Regions from separate parts of the Pseudoalteromonas translucida KMM 520 genome, predicted to be linked through region 2. Evidence: riboswitches for the same ligand, from Rfam matches in the RefSeq annotation. Region 2 holds a riboswitch; the other holds the start of a gene.

Region 1 (10,594 bases), 300 kb from region 2:
AGGCATGGCAGGCTTCCCGCTGCCAACACAAGAAGATGTGTTATCGCTTATGTCTGGCGGTTTTGATTCGGGTGTAGCCAGTTATCAAATGATCCGCAAAGGCGCTCGTACGCACTTTTTGTTTTTCAATTTAGGCGGCGCCGCACACGAAATTGGTGTTAAACAAGCGAGCTACTACTTGTGGAATAAATACAGCTCAACTCATAAAGTTAAATTTATTACCGTTGATTTTGAACCTGTAGTAGCAGAAATATTAGAAAATATTGAAAACAGCCAAATGGGTGTGGTGCTTAAACGCATGATGATGCGCGCAGGCAGTAAAGTGGCCGAAAAACTAAATATTCAAGCCTTGGTAACTGGTGAAAGTATTGGTCAAGTTTCTAGCCAAACATTAGCAAATTTAAGTGTTATTGACCGCGTAACCGAAACTCTTATTTTGCGCCCGTTAATTCAACACGATAAACAAGAAATTATTAATATTGCACGTCAAATTGGTACGGCCGAAATGGCCGAAACGATGCCAGAATACTGTGGTGTTATTTCTAAAAAGCCAACAGTTAAAGCTAAAATAGAAGTAATTAAAGCAGAAGAAGAGAAGTTCGACTTTGATATTCTTAATACTGTAATAGAAAACGCACGAGTAATGGATGTGCGTGATATTGATGTAGAAGCTAAGCAGGAGCTAAAAGAAGCTGAGTCGGTTGCCGATTTGCCTGCCGGTGCAGTAGTGATTGATATTCGCTCTCCAGAGGAAGAAGAAGCCGCACCACTGGAAATTGACGCTATAGAAGTGGTGCATTTGCCGTTTTTTCGCTTAGCAACTAAGTTTGGTGATTTACCAAAAGATAAAGACTATTACTTGTATTGCGATAGAGGTGTAATGAGCCAGTTACAAGCGCTTATTTTACACGAACAAGGCTTTACTACAGTAAAGGTATATCGCCCGTAAAAGTTAACGATATTAAATAGCGTGGTTTATACCGCGCTTTTTTTTGCTTCAATTTTAGCTAAAAGCTCATCGTTAAAAGGGGTTTTTATATTATAAAGCTTGCCTTGCTCGCTAATGTACCCACAAATCGCCATTATTTCGGTTGCTCTATTGTGAGCAACATCTTGCTGCATAGATGAGAAGTTCTCTGCAGTACGTGTCATCACATCATACGCACTGCTCAGTGCATTGATTAACGTTACATCAAGGTTTTTTGCCTTAGCAATATTACATGCTTCGGTTAGTAGGTTAATTATAATTGAGCAATATTGAGGCTCGCGCAACTGACCATTTTTAATGTTATGTAGCGCACTTAACGGATTTATTGCTATGTTAACTAATAACTTATTAAAACGTAGCTGCTCAATATTCTGAGACACATTTAAAAGGGGGATTGCAGTTAATTGATCCGCCATAATTTTGCTGTTTTCAAGGCCTAAGCTATTGCATCCGCCAATTGCACTTTGCCCATTACCAGTGTGCTGTACTATATATTGGTTTGATTTAAATCCAGCCATACTGGTCGTTAAAAAATAAAGCGCTTGGTGCTCATTAAGCTCACATTTTAACTGTTCTACATTGCCCATACCGTTATGCGAAAGCACAACAGAGCAATGCTGAGGCAAATACTGTTTTACTTGTGCAAATGCGCTTTGCACCTGAAAAGCTTTTACCGTAAATAAAAACACATCAAATTTAGGTAAGCTATTAAGCTCATTTAATGAAATAAAAGAGGCATTTATTTTTTGTGAAGCACTGTTGTCACTACTGTAAAAGCGGGTGTTATTAGTACTTTTTCGGGTTAACACGCTTACACTATGCTGCGCACTTAAAAAGTGGGCAAATAATAAGCCTATTGCGCCGTCGCCAATAATAAGAATTTTAGCCATGAGAGTTCTTTTTACGTGGGGTTAAAATTGCTTTGATTATAAAGTAGCTAGCTGCACCGGCAAAATCTGCAATAAAATCTGCGATTGATGCTTGCCTGTAAGGGAGTGTGCCTTGCATTATTTCAATTGATGCACCATAGCTGGCAAGTAAAAGTATCTGCATGTACAAAGGAAGCTTAAACGCTCTGTCCATTATTATGGCAAGGATGAAAAATATCCCAAAGTGGGCTACTTTATCAACATGAGGAAACAGGTTGCCAACCCCTTTTATTTCTTTCGCAAATAAAAAGGTAAACACCACAATACTAATTAAAAAAATTGCTTGATAAACACGCCTTGTCACAACAAATCCTAAAATCGCTTAAAAAGAAACCGTAGTATAGCAAGTCAATTTAGTATCGCACCTGAACAAGATGCATAAAAGTGTAAAGATTTATAGTTTTAGCGTTATAATCGCTTTAATAAATTAAGTATAAAATTAAGATTAAATAGTTAGGAGAAACCAATGCCTTCATTTGATATTGTATCTGAAGTAGAAATGAACGAAGCTAGAAACGCAGTTGATAATGCAAACCGTGAACTAGAAACTCGCTTTGACTTTAGAGGAGTTGATGCATCGATTGAGCTAAATGACAAAGTAATTAAGCTTAAAGCCGAAGCTGACTCTCAAGTTATGCAATTATTTGATATTTTAGCGAGTAAAATTTCTAAGCGTGGTATGGATGTATCAAGCCTTGAATTGCAAGATATTAGCCGTGCGGGTAAAAATGTTTTTCGTAACGTTGGTTTAAAGCAAGGTATTGAAAAAGATATGGCTAAAAAAGTAGTTAAAGCCATTAAAGATTCAAAAGTAAAAGTACAAGCCGCCATTCAAGGCGAAGAAGTACGCGTAACGGGTAAAAAGCGAGATGATCTTCAAGAAGCTATGCAAGTAGTACGCAGCGCCGATTTAGGCCAGCCATTTCAGTTTAAAAACTTCCGCGATTAATAAGGCAGATTAGGAGACTAGGAGACTAGTTTTAAAAATTTGTTTTAAAAAAGCCAAGCTCAGCAATGAGGTTTGGCTTTTTTGCTATTAGTAATGTGATATGTAATTTAACTCTTTTACATTGATTGTTGAGGGTTTATATTGTTAAGAACCAAGGTTTGGCTATATAGACGTCTATTGACATTTGTAAACAAAATACTCACAATAGCGACCTATTTTCAAGGTGCTTGCTTAATACCTTTGTATACGTTTCAAAGTATTGAAATTAACAGCAAGATAATCGGGAAGTTGGTGCGTTTCAAGACGATAACAACCCCAACACTGCCCCCGCAACGGTAAAGTATTAGCAGCTATTATAGTGTTGACTGAGTCCGGAGACCGGCCTTGAAGTTATCTTACTTATTAACATCTTTGCGGTGGGCAAAGGTAGGGGACATCATGTTAAATAAAACCGCTTTAGGTGTGGCAATTTCGGCTGCACTTTCATTTACAGTATCTGCTACAGTGCAACCAATCGAAAAAATTACCGTTACAGCTAATAAATTCGAACAACCTATTAGTAATGTGCTGGCCAGTGTTAGCGTAATTGACCGTGCTGATATTGAAAAAAGTAATGTGCGAGATTTACCTAGTTTGTTGGCTTCTCAAGCTGGTTTTCAAATTAACTCAAATGGTGGCTTCGGCCAAAATTCAGGTGTTTCGCTACGCGGTTCAAGTTCACGCCATACGCTTATTTTAATTGATGGTGTTAGAGTTGGCTCGGCTACTCTTGGCTATAAAGGCATTAGCAATATTGCACTTAACACTATTGAGCGTATTGAAGTTGTTAAAGGTTCTCGCGCTGCTGTTTATGGCTCAGATGCCTTAGCTGGGGTGATTAATATTATCACTCGTACAGCCGATAATATTCGCTTAGATGCTACTTTAGGCAGCAATGCTTATCAAAGTTACCAAGTGGCGGGTGGAACAAATATAAATGATTTAAGTGCATCATTTAACGCTGGAATTGAAAAAACCGATGGTTTTGATGTACTGCAAAACCATGCACCAGATGAAGACGCTTATGAGAACAAAAATATTGGCTTCAATATCGCTTATAACGATGACTATTTAGGCAAGCTAACCGTACAAACTCAGTATAACGAAGGTTATGCTCGTTACGATAACCAGTACAGTGCAGCAGACAGCAGTGATGAAAGTAATGATTTTGAAAACTATCAGGTATCATTAGGGTGGAATAAAAGCTACGAAAATCAAATACACCATATAGCACTCGCATTTTCTAGCGATAGCCAAGATAACACCAGTGAAGGTGTGGTTAGTATGTACGAAACTAAGCGAAATCAAATTGATTATACTGGGCAGTATATTGTCTCAGATGAGCTTAATATTAATGGTGGCTTGAACTGGTACAAAGATAAAATAGAAACCAACGCAGGTAATTATGATAAAGATAGCCGTGAGGTTTTTGCTGGCTTTTTAGGTGCGTATTACGATGATAATACGGTTTTAGCTAATATCGCAGTTCGCCAAGATCATGACCAACAATTTGGTGATAAAACCACGTATACAGCAGCTGTAGGTTATCATTTAAATCAGTTTGCTACGTTTAGAGCAAGTCAAAGCACGGGCTTTAAATCGCCTACCTTTAATGATATTTATTTTCCAGGTTCAGGTAACCCAGAGCTAAAACCAGAAACGTCTGAAAATAAAGAATTAGGTTTGTTGTTAAGTTATCAAGATATTGCTTTAGAAGTGTCTATTTTCCGTAATGACTTTGACAATAAAATAGCCTGGGCACCAACACCTGCAGGTCCTTGGCAGCCAACAAATATAAACGAAGCACGCCATGAAGGCATTGAGTTTAGCTTTTCGCAACAGCTAATGGGTTTTGAGCATGCATTTAACTTCACTTACTTATCTGCAGAAGATTTAGAAACGGGCCAAGAGTTAGCTTATGTATCAAAAAATACCTTTAACTGGTCTTTAAATAAAGGGTGGGGAGATTTTGATGCGGGTATCGATTTGCAGTATCGTGGCGATAGAAAAGGTAAATTAACTGATTTATCTTCATATACATTATGGAACCTAGTCGGTAACTATCAAGCAACTGAGCAGTTAAGCTTTTCTTTACGGGTCGAAAACCTGTTTGATAAGCAGTACGATGAAGTTGATGCCTATGGTGTTGATTTAGATGGCGATTATATAAATGATGAGTTTTATTACTATAACACCGCGGACCGACGCTTATTTATTGGTGCGGCATACCAGTTTTAATATGTGCTACGTAGTTTAAACTTAAAAGCTCGCTAAATTAGCGAGCTTTTTTGTGCGTTACAAAATTGATTTAACCAGTTAAAAACTCTTTAAATTCGGTTTCGAATTTATGTAGTTTAGGGGCGATTAAAATACTGCAATAGCCTTGGTTTGGATTTTCGTTGTAATAGTCTTGGTGGTAATGCTCTGCCGGATAATACGTGGTGGCAGGGCTAACTTCGGTTACTATCGGCTCGCTTACATGGCTTTGTAATTGAGCGATCACCGCGTTAGTAAGTGTTAGTTGTGTTTGATTGTGATAATACACAACACTGCGGTATTGCGTGCCTATATCGTTACCTTGGCGGTTGAGCTGGGTAGCGTCGTGCAAAGTAAAGAACATTGCCAATAATACTTCAAAACTAATAATAGTGTCGTCAAATTCAATTTGCACTACTTCTGCATGGCCGCTAGTGCCTGAGCATACTGATTTATAGGTAGGAGTGTCTGTGTTGCCACCTGTGTAACCTGAGCTTACATTTAATACGCCGTTTACTCGTCTAAATGCGGCGTCTATACACCAAAAACAGCCGCCACCAAAGGTAGCAACTTGCGTTGTTGAACTCATAAATACTCCAAAATAGCTGTAAGTTTAGATTATGCAGAGCATAAGTCTAAAGCGTCGTAACAACAAGGTTACGACGCTATTAGGAGGTTAGATCTCTTCGAATGGCTTTTTAGCGGCTTGTTTATCAAGTTTTTGCTGTAAAAACTCAGGTGACTGTGTATTGCGCGCAAGTGCATAGTAAGCAGCGGGTACTACAAACAGCGTTAGTAGGGTTGATACAACAACACCGGTAAACACTACAACACCAATTACCATACGGCTTTCAGCACCCGGCCCCGAGGCTAAAACTAATGGTACAGCACTCATAACTGTGGTTAATGAGGTCATAATAATAGGGCGTAGGCGCTGCGTAGCGGCTTGTAAAATAGCTTCGCTAAACTCTACGCCTTTGTCGCGTAGTTGGTTAGTAAACTCAACAATTAATATGCCGTTTTTAGCACTTAACCCTATGAGCATCACAATACCTATTTGGCTGTAAATATTGAGCGTAAGGCCAGTGGCCCACAAGCCAAACATAGCGCCCATTAAGCCAAGGGGGACGGTAAGCATTATTACAAATGGGTGCATAAAGCTTTCAAACTGTGCCGCTAGTACTAAAAAGGTAACCGTAAGTGCTAAAATAAACACGTAGGTCATAGCCGAAGCACCTTCATAAAACAACTGCGACTCGCCTTTGTAGTCAATCGCGCCATCTATGTCGTTTTCTTCCATGGCCACTTTATTTAAAAAGTTAAGTGCCTGCTCAAGTGTATAACCATCGGCTAAGTTGGCGCTTAAAGTAATAGCACGCATACGGTTATAGCGGTTTAAGCGCGATGCGGTAGCTTCTTCTTTTAAGCTAATTAAGCTATCAAGTGGGACTAGCTCGCCACTGCGTGATTTAAGATAAATGTTTGATATATCAGTAGGGTTGGCAAAGTCTTCTTTAGTGCCTTTTAAAATAACGTCATACTCTTCGCCGCGATCTATAAAAGTAGTAACACGACGCTGACCTAGCATGGTTTCAAGTGTACGCCCTACATCAGATACAGAAATACCTAAATCGGCTGCTTTGTTTTTATCTATGCTGACTAAAAACTGTGGGAATGTTTCTTTGTAATCATGATCAATTCTAACCAGCCCTGGGTTTTTCTCAGCGCGCTCTATAATGCGGTCGCGCCAATCGGCTAGTTGTGCGTAATCGTTACCTTGTAGTACAAACTCAATTGGGCGTGATGAACCACCGCCGCCAATGCCTCTGCGCATAATAGCAAAGGCTCGCACGTCGGTAACTTCCTGCAGCTTAGTGCTTATTTCGTCCATTATTACCCAGGTAGAACGTTGGCGTTTGTCCCAATCGGCCATACCTACAATTGCTACACCGCCACTGCCGCCCCAGCCAGGTACGCGAACAAGTACACGGCTTAGCTCACCAGATTCAGAGTAAGGCATTAAGCGCTCTTCAATTTTACTCATATTAGCGGCATTGTTCTCATAACTGGCACCTTCAGGGCCACTCATCATAACAAAAAAGGTTCCACGGTCTTCTTTAGGTGTTAGCTCAGACGGTATTTGAGTAAATAATGAATAACTAACAAAGCCGGCTAATAACAAGCTGATCATTAAGCCCCATTTTCGGGTCATATTAGAGGCAAGCGAGTTACGATAACTAAGTTCAACCTTAGCAAAAAAGCGGTTCATTGACTGGCTGAATTTGCTTTCTTTTTCAGAAGCTTTTAATACTTTAGAGTATAACGCAGGTGAAAGAGTAAGTGCTGTAATACTTGAGAAAAACACTGCGGCACTTACCGCCATGGCAAACTCAGTAAATAAAGCACCAATACGGCCATCCATAAATACTAAGGGTACAAATACCGAAATAAGCACTAAAGTGGTGGCAATAATTGCAAAGCCCACTTCGCGCGCGCCTCTATAAGCGGCCAATAAAGGAGGCTCGCCAAGCTCTATGCGGCGATGAATGTTTTCTAACATAACAATGGCATCATCAACCACTAAGCCGATTGCTAGTACCAGTGCAAGTAAAGTAAGTAAGTTAATAGAATAACCCATAGCGAGTAAAAACATAAAGCTACCCACTAGCGCCACCGGTACAGTAACTGCAGGGATTAAGGTGGCACGAATATTACCTAAAAATATAAAAATAATTAATACAACTAAGCCCATAGAAATAGCAAGGGTGCTGTATACCTCATTAATCGATTCTTTTATAAATATAGATGAGTCGTAACTATCCTCTATAGTGGTTCCTTCGGGCAGGTTACGTTTTATTTTTTCAAGTTCGGCACGGGCGTTATCAACCACAGTTAAAGTATTGGCTTTAGCTTGCTTTACAATGCCTAAACCAATCATATTGCGGCCATTACCACGAAATAAACTCTCGTCATCGGCGGCTTCTAGGTGTACATCAGCCACTTCGCTTAAGCGTACTAGGTAACCGTCATCACCGCGCTTTATTACTAGGTTTTGAAAGTCGCGTTGATCTTTATAACTGCGGGCTGTACGTACAGTAAAGTCACGATCAACCGATTCAATTTCGCCTGCAGGTAACTCTACGTTTTCGGTGCGTAGTGTTTGTTCTATATCGCTCGCAGTAATACCGCGAGCAGCCATTGCTTGGCGATTTAGCCAAATTTTCATGGCGTACTTTCGCTCACCACCAATGCGCACGTTAGACACACCATCAACAACAGCTAAGCGATCTACAATAAAGCGCTGTGCGTAATCAGATAACTGCATTGAGTTCATGGTTTCGCTGTTTAGCACAAACCATACAATAGGGCTTTCATCGCTGTTAGACTTAGACACCTCTGGCGGGCGAACTTGTTCAGGTAGGCTATCTGCGGCGCGGGCAACACGTTCGCGCACATCGTTAGATGCAGCATCTATATCGCGCTTAATATCAAACTCAATCGTAATATTTGAGCGGCCATTACGGCTCGATGAGTTAATACTTTTAATGCCTTCAATACCCGAGATACGGTTTTCGATAACTTGGGTTATTTTGGTTTCTATAATCTCTGCAGAAGCACCTGTATATTCGGTACTAATATTAACAATAGGCGTTTCAATATCAGGATACTCACGCAGTGGCAGCATGCTAAAAGCAACGAGCCCAAAGGTGAGTAAAAGTAGATTTATTACAATCGCAAAAACGGGGCGTTTAACGCTAATATCGGTAATTTTCACGGGTTATCCCTTCACGCTAACTTTACTGCCAGAGCGAATTTTTATTAGCCCTTCAGTTATAATTTGCTCACCATCGGTTAAGCCTTCATCAACAGCAACCCAGCCGTTATTTCTGCCCGCAATATGCACTTCAATACGATTAGCAACACCGTCTAAAATTTGAAATACGTAATGTTTGTCTTGTAGCGGAATAATTGCTTTTTCTGGAACCATTAATGCTTGGTTACTACTTAGCTCTAACGCTGTTTTAAGTAGCATACCAGGGCGTAGCAAACCTGAATTATTTGCAAAGCTGGCGGTTACTTCTACGCTACGGGTAACTGAATCAATACGCGAACTAATATGAGTTACTTTACCGATAAAGGTTTGATCAGGATAAGCATCATTTTGAGTGAGCACTTTCATGCCAGTAGCTAATTGCGCTAAATATTTTTCAGGTACTTTAAAGTCTACCTTAATGATACTTATGTCATCGAGCGTGGTAATAATTGAGCTATTATTTACATAAGCACCAATCGATATTTCACGTTTGCCCAACATGCCAGAAAACGGCGCGGTAATGGTCATTTCAGCCAGTTTGGTTTTAGCGCTTTCTAATTGTGCTTGAGTGGCATCAACTCGTGATAATTGCTCTTCAAGTAGCGACTTTGCTGTTGACTGCGAACGTGAAAGTTCGGTAAGTCTATCGAGTTGGCGTTTTTCTTCGCGTAAATTAATATTTAGCTCTTTTACTGCAATTTGTTCTTGTTGGCTTTGCAGTTGTACTAGCTTTTGGCCTTTACTAACTAGGTCGCCATCTTCAAAGAAAATATTAGTCACGTAATCACTTTGTGCGCTGGTAATATAGACAGCTTGGTTAGCGCGTGCACTACCAATAGCTTCAATCATTACTGCATTTTCTTGTGAGGTAACAGTGTGAGCAGACACTTGCGTGGCCATTTGTGAAAAATCGGCTTGTTTACCTTGGCTAGCGGGTAAATATAAATAAACGCTAAATATTACGAGTAGTGTAATAATAAATGGAAAAAGAGCTCTACCTGATTGTCTTGAGTACATTGCTTTAATACCAAAAAATAAATTATAACTATTGTACGAAATAACACCGAGAAAAGGCGGTATTATGTCCCATTAATTTGTGAATTAAGCGTAAAAGTTATAGTAATTAATTAAATAAACTCATGCTTGAGCTTAAAAAGGTATTTTATGAAGTTAAATACGTCGTGCAAAAAATGTTTAATGCTCAGAAAAATAGCATTGTGGGGCGTTATCATGTTCATTTTTTACAGTGTTTATTATCAATATGGATGAGTGCAACGCTATGCAAATTAAGTATCGTGCGCAGGGAGCTAAACATGGCATAGAAGTGTTAATTGTTGGTGCCATTGGTTTGTTGTTTATTATGCTGTTTAATTTATTACGTCCTGGCGAAATTAGCATTTTAGAAATTTTTTTAGTTAGTTTGTGTATTGCTGCAATAACAATTGGTTTTTTTAAAACCCAAGAGCCATTTTATAGTTTAGTGTTAACCGCTGAGCAGTTAACTTATCAGCACAAATATGGTGTTTGGCATTTAGCTCATAGCAATTTTAAATCAAGCGGTATACCCAAGGTAGCAGTAGGGCTTGAGCACTTAGATCTTAATGTGGTGGGAATTAAGG
Region 2 (10,594 bases):
CAAAGGCCACTGTAGCAACCACTATTTGTATGTCGTCGCGGGCAAAGCCGGTTTGCACAAATTGGCGTTGTTCGTTACTCATACCAGCATGATAGGCGGCAGCGTTAAGCCCCGCGTCGGCTAGTTTTTCGGCTATGTCGTCTACGCGCTTACGGCTGGTGCAATAAATTATGCCGCTTTGACTTTTTTGTTCTTTTAAATAGCGCAGCAGTTGCACCATAGGTTTAAATTTTTCTTCTATGGTGTAGCGAATATTAGGGCGATCAAAGCTGCCGGTATGAATATAGGGTTGTTGTAATTTTAATTGCTCAACTATATCAAAACGAGTGGCTTTATCGGCGGTTGCAGTAAGCGCCATCATAGGTACATGAGCAAAACGTTGTTTTAATTCGCTTAAACGAAAGTAATGGGGTCTAAAATCGTGTCCCCAATGCGATACGCAATGCGCTTCGTCAATAGCAAACAAGCTGATTTTTAAATGCGATAAGCGCTCTAAAAATTCGCGCTGCAGTACTTTTTCAGGGGCAACATACAGGAGTTTAATTAATCCCTGATGGAGTTGTTGGTATACCTGCTGCTGCTCTTCGCGGGCTAAGCTATTGTTTATATATGCGGCTTTAACGCCCAGTGCTTGTAGTTGAGTTACCTGATCTTGCATTAGCGATATTAGCGGAGAAATAACAATAGTTACCCCTTCAAGCACTAAAGCGGGTATTTGATAACACACAGATTTACCGCCACCGGTTGGCAGCAATACCAGCGAATCTTGGCCGTTAATGGCTGCATCAATAACCGTTTTTTGGCCGTCGCGAAATTCACTATAACCAAACACTTGTTTGAGTACAGCTTCAGGGGTGCGCACAAGTGAGCTAGGGGGTGGTGTTAATGTATTCATTGCGGGATATTTTAGTGTTTTTTATACAGGATGTCTTTAGCGAGTGCTGAATGTTTTTTGAATAAATTTATAAGGTGTAAATTTACTCGCGATGGGAGGGGATATTAGCTGACTTTAAGCGGCTAATAAATTTAACTGTGTTGCTAGTTTTAGCCTAGTTATGCTTTACTCCTCTTACCAAGTATAACATAGAGAATAATAATGAATAAAGAAATGTTAATAGAGCACGTAGGCTCGCTGTTTGTAAACAATATGCCGTTTAACCAATTTTTAAAAATATCGGTGGAATCACTTAGCCCAGAACAAGCAAAAATATCGTTTCCTTGGCAGGATATACTCATAGGGAACCCAGCACAAAAAATACTCCATGGCGGCGTCATTTCGGCAGTGCTCGATAACGTAGGCGGCATGTTAGCAGCAGCAAGTGTAATAGATAAGCTAAACGATATTGATATTTTATCTGTGCAGCAAAAACTGGCCACTTTAGGCACTATAGATATGCGCACCGATTACTTACGCCCAGGCAAAGGCGAGAAATTTATAGCCAGCGCCACTTTAATTCGCTCCGGCAATAAAGTATGTGTTTGTAGGATGGAATTGCATAATGAGCAAGCAGTACAAATAGCATTTGGTACGGGCACGTATTTAGTTGGCTAATAAAAGTTTGCGGAGTAAACTGGCGACCTTTTGAATAACTAAGTGTTTATTTATGCCGATTGATACCGAGAAGCGCAAGGGCGCCATTTTGGCTTGCATCGCTTTTACTATATGGGGTTTAGCACCTATATACTTTAAGCAACTCCAGCATGTAACAGCATTTGAAATTTTAACGCATCGTGTTGTGTGGTCGGTGATGTTTTTAATTATTATTGTGTGTATTTTAGGCCAGTGGGATAGAATTAAACGCATTATAGTACAGCCTAAGTTATTGTTAATGCTGGTTTTAACCTCGTCGATACTGGGGTTTAACTGGGGCTTGTTTATATGGGCGGTTAATAATAATCATATGCTCGATGCCAGTTTAGGTTATTACATTAATCCGTTACTAAATGTATTACTGGGAGTGTTGTTTTTAGACGAACGTTTACGTAAATTTCAAATGGTTGCTGTTGCTTTAGCATTTACCGGTGTATTGCTGCAGTTAATAAGTTTTGGCTCATTTCCTGTGGTTGCTTTTTCGTTAGCTATATCATTTGCAATATATGGTTTACTGCGTAAAAAACTGCCAGTGGAAGCGTTGTCTGGTATTTCAATAGAGGCATTTATACTCTTGCCAGTAGCGCTTATTTATTGGTATTTAATGGTGCCTACAGCAACGTCAAGCTTGCCTGCTAATGAGTGGCATACCAATGTTTTACTCATTAGTGCCGGGATCATTACCACCTTACCACTACTGTGCTTTACCGGCGCAGCTAAGCGCTTGCAATACACCACTTTAGGCTTTTTTCAGTACATAGGGCCAAGTTTAATGTTTATATTAGCTGTGATGCTTTACGGTGAAGTGTTTGATGCCGAGCGTGTAGTAACATTTGTTTGTATTTGGAGTGCATTGGCTATTTTTAGTTGGGACTCTTTTAGGCAATCTCGGAAACGTAAAAAAGCCGCTATTGTTGCCTCAGGCGTGGTTTAAAAGTTAGTTAACTTAAGTAAGCCCGTAGCGCGATGTATTTTGTACTCGCGCTAGGCTTGGTGTATGTTTAACTATTTAAATTTAAAACGTAAAAATTAAATAGTTTAAGCAATTACATACTGTCTGACTCGGCGTAATAGTCTTGGCTTATTGGTGCTGGGGTCGCTATTTTTGAGCGGCCAAATAATGTATGGAACTTTGCTTTGCTTGTTGTTAACTTTAAGTATTTAACCCAAGCGCGCTCAATTGCATTGGTTGGCTCTAAAGCACCACTAATAACAGCGACAAATTGTTGCTGATGTTCATTTTGTGGCTCTAGGGCTTTATTATGTAAGCCTTTTAAAACAACACCGTGTTGCTCTAATATACTGGCTTCTAATAAGGTAAAGTTTCCGCTGCGACCAAATCCGCGTGGGAAGTTTTGATCATCAAAAAACTGACGTTGACTAACAAATGCTTGGCGAAGTAGTGAAATATCATTGCTCATTGTTGTACCCTCATACCTTGGTAATTGCTGGAGTATGCGGCAAGTTTGCAAATATTTTAAACAAGTTATTTTTATCGTGAGGATAAAAAATTGGATATCGATTTATTAAAAACATTTGTTGAGGTAGTGCGCACTCGTCACTTTGGCAAAGCGGCTGAAAACCTTTATATCACGCAGTCTGCAGTAAGCTTTAGAATTCGTCAATTAGAGCAAGGGCTTGGTGTTAATTTGTTTATTCGCCAGCGCAATAATATTCAACTAACAGCGCCAGGTGAGCGTTTATTACCCCATGCACAAATGATCATTACCGGCATGCAAAGAGCAAAAGTAGATGTGGCACTTGCCGATAATATGCATAAACAAATTTGCCTTGCGGGTACACCAAACATTTGGGATGCGTTTTTACAGTTTGGTATTACTAATATTGTATCGGCAATGCCCGGTGTGTCTTTGGTGGCTGAGGTAAAAGCACAACAAGAAAGTACCCGCCTGTTATTAGAGCGCACCTTAGATTTAGCTATTTTATTTGATCCACCCAAAGTTGATGAACTGGTAGTTGAGCGAATTTGTGAACTCCCCATTATACCAGTAAGCGCGTTTGATACTGCCAGTTACGATAACTTTTTTGATAACCAGTACGTATATGTTGACTGGGGCACGACGTTCTCACTGTGGCATGCTCGCCAGTTTACTGGCAAAACTCCACCTTACTTTAGAACAAGTACCGGGCGTATAGCACTCGATTTAATATTGCAATGCGGAGGGAGTGCATTTATTCCTCAAGTGCTTGTTGCTGCGCATTTAGAAAAAGGCGAGTTATTTCATGTGAAAGACGTGGAAACCACCTCGCGCGATATATTTGTTGCCTATCACAGAGACAATGAGCAAAAAGAGTTAATAGAAACATTAGTAAATTTATTAACCCAAATGACCCCTAAGTTACCTGTAGAGTAAGGACAATGTTTTTGCTGTATATGTACGTTTGATTGCAACTATTATGTATTTTTATGAATTTAAAAGTGTAAAAATATGACGGCTGTAATATTTTTGTCACTTAACAGTGCCAAACTTCTGTCGCATTAAAAACGAGTCTGTTGTGATTATCGAGGAAATAACATGAAATTTGTAAAGTCGAGCTTATGTATAGCTTTATTAGGTGGTTTATCTTTTAATGCGCTTGCTGAAGTGGATTTTTACGGTAAAGCGAATGTAACACTTCAGTCGTCGGATGATGGCGAAGGCTCTTTTACCGAAATTAAAAGTAACTCATCACGTTTGGGCTTAAAAGGGTCTGAAAAAATATCTGATGGTTTAGAAGCTGTTTATAAGTTTGAATTTCAAGTTGATGTTTCTGACGCCGACTCAAAAGGCGATAATGACGACAATATTTCTGCTCGTAATCAATATATAGGTTTAAAAGGTGCGTTTGGCCAAGTTGTAATTGGCCGTAACGATACCGCGCTTAAGCAGTCTCAAGGCAAAGTTGATTTATTTAGCGATTTAGAAGCCGACCTTAAAAATGCCTTTAAAGGCGAAAATAGAATGGGCAGTAGTGTTTCTTATGCCTCTAATTCTTACCAAGGTTTTAAGCTATTAGCTACGTTTGTTGCAGAGGATAGCGATGCAGCAGATGCTAAAAATGGTTATTCAATGGCTGTAACTTATGGTGACGCAGCTCTTAAAAAGAGCGCAATTTATGCCGCTATTGCTGCCGATAGCGAAGTGAACGGCTACGATGTAGTGCGCGCGTCAATACAAGGTAAAGTAGCCGATTTTAAATTAGGTGCTATGTATCAAACGCAAGAAAAAGTTGATGGCAGTAGCGAGGCCGACGGTTATTTATTAAGTGCAGGTTACACTATGGCTAGCAACACCTTTAAATTGCAGTACCAGGCAATGGATTTTAAAGGCGGTGATGACAAAACGGCTATTTCGGCAGGTGTTGATCATCAGTTAAATAAAAACACTAAATTATTTGGTTTTTATTCTAATTTCGATATGGACAACAACGTTGACCAAGATTACCTAGGTGTAGGTATAGAATATAAATTTTAAGCAGCGCTTAGCACTGTTTTTTTAAACCGTACTTTGTTAAGTGCGGTTTTTTTTGCTTTAAATTATTTACTTAGCCACCCATAATAGAGCATTCATTTGGAATGAGGTGCAACTCCTCAACTGTTCCCGCAACTGTAATTAGCATAACGCTTTAAGTCAGATACAAATAAACTATTTTAACGAGCGGGTTTACTCATCTTCAAATTATGTACTAGCCATAGTTAGTTGCATTGTTAGTGAGCGCATTCCTGCCTAGGGCTAACTATTGCAAACTCAAACGCCATTAAATACACCATTGTTAAGCGTTAATCGCGTGTCGTGGAATATTGGCAGTAAAACTATTCTCAACAATATTAATTTGCAAATAAAGCAAGGTAAGTTCGTTGGCTTAATTGGCCCCAATGGCGCAGGTAAGTCGAGTTTACTGCGGTGTTTGTATCGCTTTAATCAGCCCACAGCAGGGCAAATTAAATTTAATAATACCGATATTTGGCAGTTAAAGAGCCATGAATACGCAAAGCAGGTTGCGGTTGTTTTACAAGAAACTCCATCACAATTTAATTTAACTTTATTAGATGTTGTTGCACTAGGGTTAACACCACATAAAGCATTATTTAGCACCACCACAACAGCCGACACACAAAAAATAATCCAAGCTATAGCGCGAGTTGGTTTGCAGGATCATACAGATCAACGTTTTGAGTCGCTTTCGGGGGGGGAAAAGCAACGCGCGTTAATTGCTCGGGCTATGGTGCAGCAACCGCAACTGTTAATTATGGATGAGCCAACCAGCCACTTAGATGTGAAGTATCAAATTCAGGTAATGGAGCTGGCTAAATCACTTGGCGTTACTGTGTTTGCATCGTTTCATGATTTAAACTTAGCCGCGGCAATGTGCGATGAGCTGGTGGTTATAAATCACGGCGAAATTGTTAATACAGGCTCCCCCATCGATGTGCTCAGCGAGGACATGCTTAATGATGTATTTGGTGTCTGTGCACAAGTAAGCCAGCACCCGCAAATGTCTAAATTAGGTGGTGTTATTCCACATATTACTTACTTTTATGGGTATGAATAATATGCGCATAGTTAACAATCATTCAATAGCACTTTTAGTCACTGTATTAGCTGCGTTATTTACGTTATTTACGGCGCTGAGTTATGGCGCTGCCGACACGTCATTGACGGATGTATTTAAAAGTATTTTCACCTCAACTGAGGGCTCCTTTAACACCCGAATTATTGTTGAATTAAGAATGCCACGCACATTACTGGCATTTTTAGCTGGCAGTGGCTTAGCCATTGCTGGGCTTATTTTGCAAACCGTGACGCGTAATCCGTTAGCTGATCCTTATTTATTTGGGATATCGTCTGGGGCGTCTTTGGGGGTCGTTATACTCATGGCGTTTGTGGGTATTAGTGCGGGCTTTGCATTATCGGCGGCGGCATTGGCTGGCAGTTTAGTGGCTATGAGTTTACTTATATTGATTGCAGGGCGGCAGCAGAGTGGGCAAGTAGAATCTATGCTGCTGGCAGGTGTGGCCTTGTCATTTTTATTTAGTGCATTTACCAGTTTATTACTTTACTGGAGCGATCCTCAGGCAGTTGCGGCTATTTTATTTTGGACGCTCGGTAGTTTTGCGCGGGCGCAGTGGGCAACGCTGTGGTTACCTTTTGTGGTTATTGTATTGTGTACATTTACAATGCTTAGTTTTAGGCGCCAACTTAATGCCATGCTGCTCGGCGATGAAAGTGCTATAACACTGGGTGTGCGGGTACATCGCTTTAGAATATTGATGTTGGTTTTAAGTTCGCTGATAACGGCAGTATTAGTGGCTATGTGCGGCGGAATTGGCTTTGTAGGATTAATGGTGCCGCATATAGTGCGCTTTTTTATCTCCCAAGGTAGCTTATCGGGTTTACTAGTAACGAGTTTGGTGGGCGGTACTTTTATGGTTTGGGTTGATGTGCTAGCGCGCACGTTATTAACGAATCAAGAGTTACCGGTTGGGGTTATTACTGCAGCTATTGGTAGCGTGTTCTTTTTAAGCTTATTGTATTTTCGTAAGCGCCAGGTGTAGGGCTATAAAATGAAAACGTTAATGGTGCAAGGCACTACATCCGATGCAGGTAAAAGTACACTGGTTGCGGCGCTGTGTAGAGTATTTGCTAATAGAGGGTTACATGTAGCGCCATTTAAGCCACAAAATATGGCATTAAATAGTGCAGTTACAGATGATGGTGGTGAAATAGGTCGTGCTCAAGCACTGCAAGCTATAGCGGCAAAGGTGGCACCTGAAATTGACTTTAACCCCGTATTACTTAAGCCAAATAGCGATACTGGCGCGCAGGTTATTATTCATGGTAAAGCCATAAGTAATATGGAAGCTGGCGCGTATCACGATTATAAAAAAGTAGCTATGGATGCAGTAATTACGTCGCATAACCGTTTAGCAAAACGTTTTGATTTACTGCTGGTGGAAGGGGCGGGCAGCCCAGCCGAAATAAACCTCAGAGCCAACGACATTGCTAATATGGGCTACGCCGAAGCCGTTGACTGCCCCGTAATTATAATTGCCGATATAGATAAAGGCGGTGTGTTTGCTCATTTAGTGGGTACTTTGGCATTATTGAGTGAGTCGGAGCAAGCGCGGGTAAAAGGCTTTGTAATAAATCGTTTTAGAGGCGATATAAGCTTGTTACAAAGTGGGCTTGATTGGCTGGAACAGTACACAGGTAAACCGGTGTTAGGCGTATTGCCGTATTTACACGACCTAGCATTAGACGCTGAAGATGCAATTGCTATAGATAATACGCTAACTAATGCCAGCGTTAATATTGCGGTGCTGCTCGTGCCGCACATTAGTAACCATACTGACTTTGATGCACTGCGCTTACATCCCAATATAAATATTAATTATGTAGCGCATACACAAGCGATCCCCGATGTTGATTTGATCATTTTACCGGGGAGTAAAAACGTATTGAGTGATTTAGCCTTTTTAAAAAATGAAGGCTGGGATACACAAATAAAACGCCATTTACGTTATGGTGGTAAAGTGCTCGGTATTTGTGGTGGTATGCAAATGCTTGGCAATAGTATTAATGATCCCCTAGGTGTTGAGTCATCATTACAGCAAATGCCGGGGTTAGCGTTAAGTAATTTTACTACCACACTTACAGCAAAAAAAATATTGAGTAATGTAACCGCAACTATGCAATTAAATAACCAGCAAACAGTTTGTAGTGGCTACGAAATTCATGCAGGAATTAGCCAAGGTGAAGCACTTAACAAACCATTTTTAAGCTTTAATGAACACCCAAATGGCTTTACAGCCGATGGGTTTATTAGTGATGATAACGCCATAGCGGGTACTTATTTACATGGCTTATTTGATCAAGCGAGTGCCACATTACAAATATTAAAGTGGCTCAAAGCCGATACAGCTATTAATCCGGTTAATATTAACCAGCACCGTGAGCAGCAACTAGAGCGTTTAGCAGCCATGTGTGAAACGCATTTAAATATTGCACACATTATTAAAATTTATGAAGGGCATAATCATGAGCGAACAAAGTAAAGATAAACATCAGCAACGCCAACAAAAATTAAAAGATCAAGTTGATGCACGAATAGCTGCAGCGCAACAAGAAAAAGGTATTTTTCAGGTTATAACCGGTAATGGCAAAGGTAAATCGACCTCGGGCTTTGGTGTGGTAGCACGTTGTGTTGGCCATGGAAAAAAAGCCGCTGTGTGCCAGTACATAAAAGGCACTTGGGAATGTGGAGAGCGTAACTTGTTACAGGGTGCGGGTGTAGAGTTTGTGGTAATGGGCACAGGCTTTACATGGAATACCCAAGACAAGGAAAGCGATACCGCAGCCGCGCAAGCTGCTTGGCAAGAGTCAAAGCGACTGCTTAGTGACGCAAGCTTAGATGTAGTGCTGCTCGATGAGTTAACCTACATGGTAACCTATGGGTATATTGATGTAGATGAAGTGCTAGAGGCGATTAGCAACAGACCGCCAATGCAGTCGGTTATTATTACCGGCCGTGCAGCCCATCGTAAATTAATAGAACTGGCTGATACAGTAAGCGAAGTGCGTAATGTAAAACATGCATTTGATGCAGGAGTTAAAGCTCTGCAAGGTTTTGATTACTAATGCTTAAACAGCTTGTTATTGGCTTATTGTTACTCTGTGTATCGCAGCATGCGCAGGCTAATAAGATACAAATTGATAAAGTACAGCCGGCTAAAGCGCTGCGTATTGTGGCACTGGCCCCGCACATAGTAGAAAACCTGTATGCAATAGGCGCGGGAGATAATATTGTTGGCACAGTTGATTACGCCGACTACCCAGCAGCGGCAAAAAACATTACTCGTATTGGCGGTTACTATGGTATTTCAATCGAAAAGCTTTTAGTACTTAAGCCAGATATAGTAATTGCTTGGAAAAGTGGTAATCAAAGCGATGATTTAGCACAAATAGAGCGTTTGGGTATTAAGCTTTATTTAACTGATCCAACTACAGTTACAGGCATTGCCGATGAGTTGCTTATGCTAGGCAAACTTACCGGTAACATTAAACAAAGCGAGCAAGTGGTAAAAGCATTTAATACTAAACTTGCAGCCATTAAAGCCAAGCAACAGGGTAAAAGTAAACTCACTGGCTTTTATCAACTCTGGTCTGAGCCGATGATGACAGTGTCGAAAAATACCGGAATAAGTGAGTTAATGGCTACTTGCCAAGTAACCAATGTATTTGCAAATAGCCGCACCGACTATCCACAAATAAGCATAGAAAATGTGATAGTAGCTAAGCCGCAAATTATAATTATTCCGGATGAAAAATCAGCAACACCGCAACCCACTATTAATTGGCAGCAATGGCCAGAAATACCCGCAGTAAAAAATAAACAATTTTTATCTGTAAATGCTGACTTACTACATCGTTTTTCAGCGCGAATGCTAGATGGGCTGGCCGACATGTGTGATAAAATAGCCGTATCACGCCAACAAATAAAGAACATACAATGAGCGATTGGACTGCATTTTTAAAGCAAGAATTACAGCAAGCATATATGCAGCAAACACTCGACTACGTTGCTAAGCGCCGCAGCGAAGGCGTTGCTGTTTATCCTCCAAAAGAGCAAGTGTTTAGCGCATTTACTGCAACACCGCTTAGTGATATACGTGTTGTTATTTTAGGGCAAGATCCTTACCACGGTGAAGGCCAAGCACATGGTTTGTGTTTTTCGGTATTACCTGAGGTTAAAAAACTGCCACCTTCGCTTAAAAATATTTATAAAGAGCTGGCTAGCGATATAAGCGATTTTGTTATTCCTACCCATGGCTACTTGCAAAGCTGGGCAGAGCAAGGAGTATTTTTACTCAATACAGTGCTTACGGTAGAGCAAGGCCAAGCCCACTCGCATAAACACTTAGGGTGGGAGCAATTTACCGATAAGGTTATTGCGCATATAAACACCCATTGTGAAGGCGTAATATTTATTTTGTGGGGTGCT

What was found. Region 2 has a riboswitch for cobalamin ahead of PTRA_RS13445 (ABC transporter ATP-binding protein). Riboswitches for the same ligand answer to the same signal wherever they lie in the genome.
Region 1: it holds a riboswitch for cobalamin, as region 2 does, so the genes downstream of both, PTRA_RS11995 (TonB-dependent receptor domain-containing protein) here and PTRA_RS13445 (ABC transporter ATP-binding protein) in region 2, are expected to answer to the same signal.

The regions. Positions count from the first base shown of each region.
Region 1 is NZ_CP011034.1:2,601,177-2,611,770, reverse strand. Features, by position in the region: gene thiI (tRNA uracil 4-sulfurtransferase ThiI) at 1-949, shown strand, start outside; gene PTRA_RS12010 (ketopantoate reductase family protein) at 976-1,878, opposite strand; gene PTRA_RS12005 (VanZ family protein) at 1,871-2,221, opposite strand; gene PTRA_RS12000 (YajQ family cyclic di-GMP-binding protein) at 2,384-2,866, shown strand; cobalamin riboswitch at 3,104-3,267, shown strand; gene PTRA_RS11995 (TonB-dependent receptor domain-containing protein) at 3,305-5,143, shown strand; gene msrA (peptide-methionine (S)-S-oxide reductase MsrA) at 5,214-5,750, opposite strand; gene PTRA_RS11985 (efflux RND transporter permease subunit) at 5,838-8,936, opposite strand; gene PTRA_RS11980 (efflux RND transporter periplasmic adaptor subunit) at 8,940-9,992, opposite strand; gene PTRA_RS11975 (DUF2982 domain-containing protein) at 10,255-10,594, shown strand, end outside.
Region 2 is NZ_CP011034.1:2,896,353-2,906,946, reverse strand. Features, by position in the region: gene recQ (DNA helicase RecQ) at 1-895, opposite strand, end outside; gene PTRA_RS13470 (thioesterase family protein) at 1,097-1,552, shown strand; gene rarD (EamA family transporter RarD) at 1,605-2,525, shown strand; gene PTRA_RS13460 (MaoP family protein) at 2,638-3,012, opposite strand; gene PTRA_RS13455 (LysR family transcriptional regulator) at 3,103-3,966, shown strand; gene PTRA_RS13450 (porin) at 4,129-5,067, shown strand; cobalamin riboswitch at 5,100-5,251, shown strand; gene PTRA_RS13445 (ABC transporter ATP-binding protein) at 5,333-6,145, shown strand; gene PTRA_RS13440 (FecCD family ABC transporter permease) at 6,147-7,148, shown strand; gene PTRA_RS13435 (cobyric acid synthase) at 7,158-8,648, shown strand; gene cobO (cob(I)yrinic acid a,c-diamide adenosyltransferase) at 8,632-9,231, shown strand; gene PTRA_RS13425 (cobalamin-binding protein) at 9,231-10,106, shown strand; gene ung (uracil-DNA glycosylase) at 10,103-10,594, shown strand, end outside.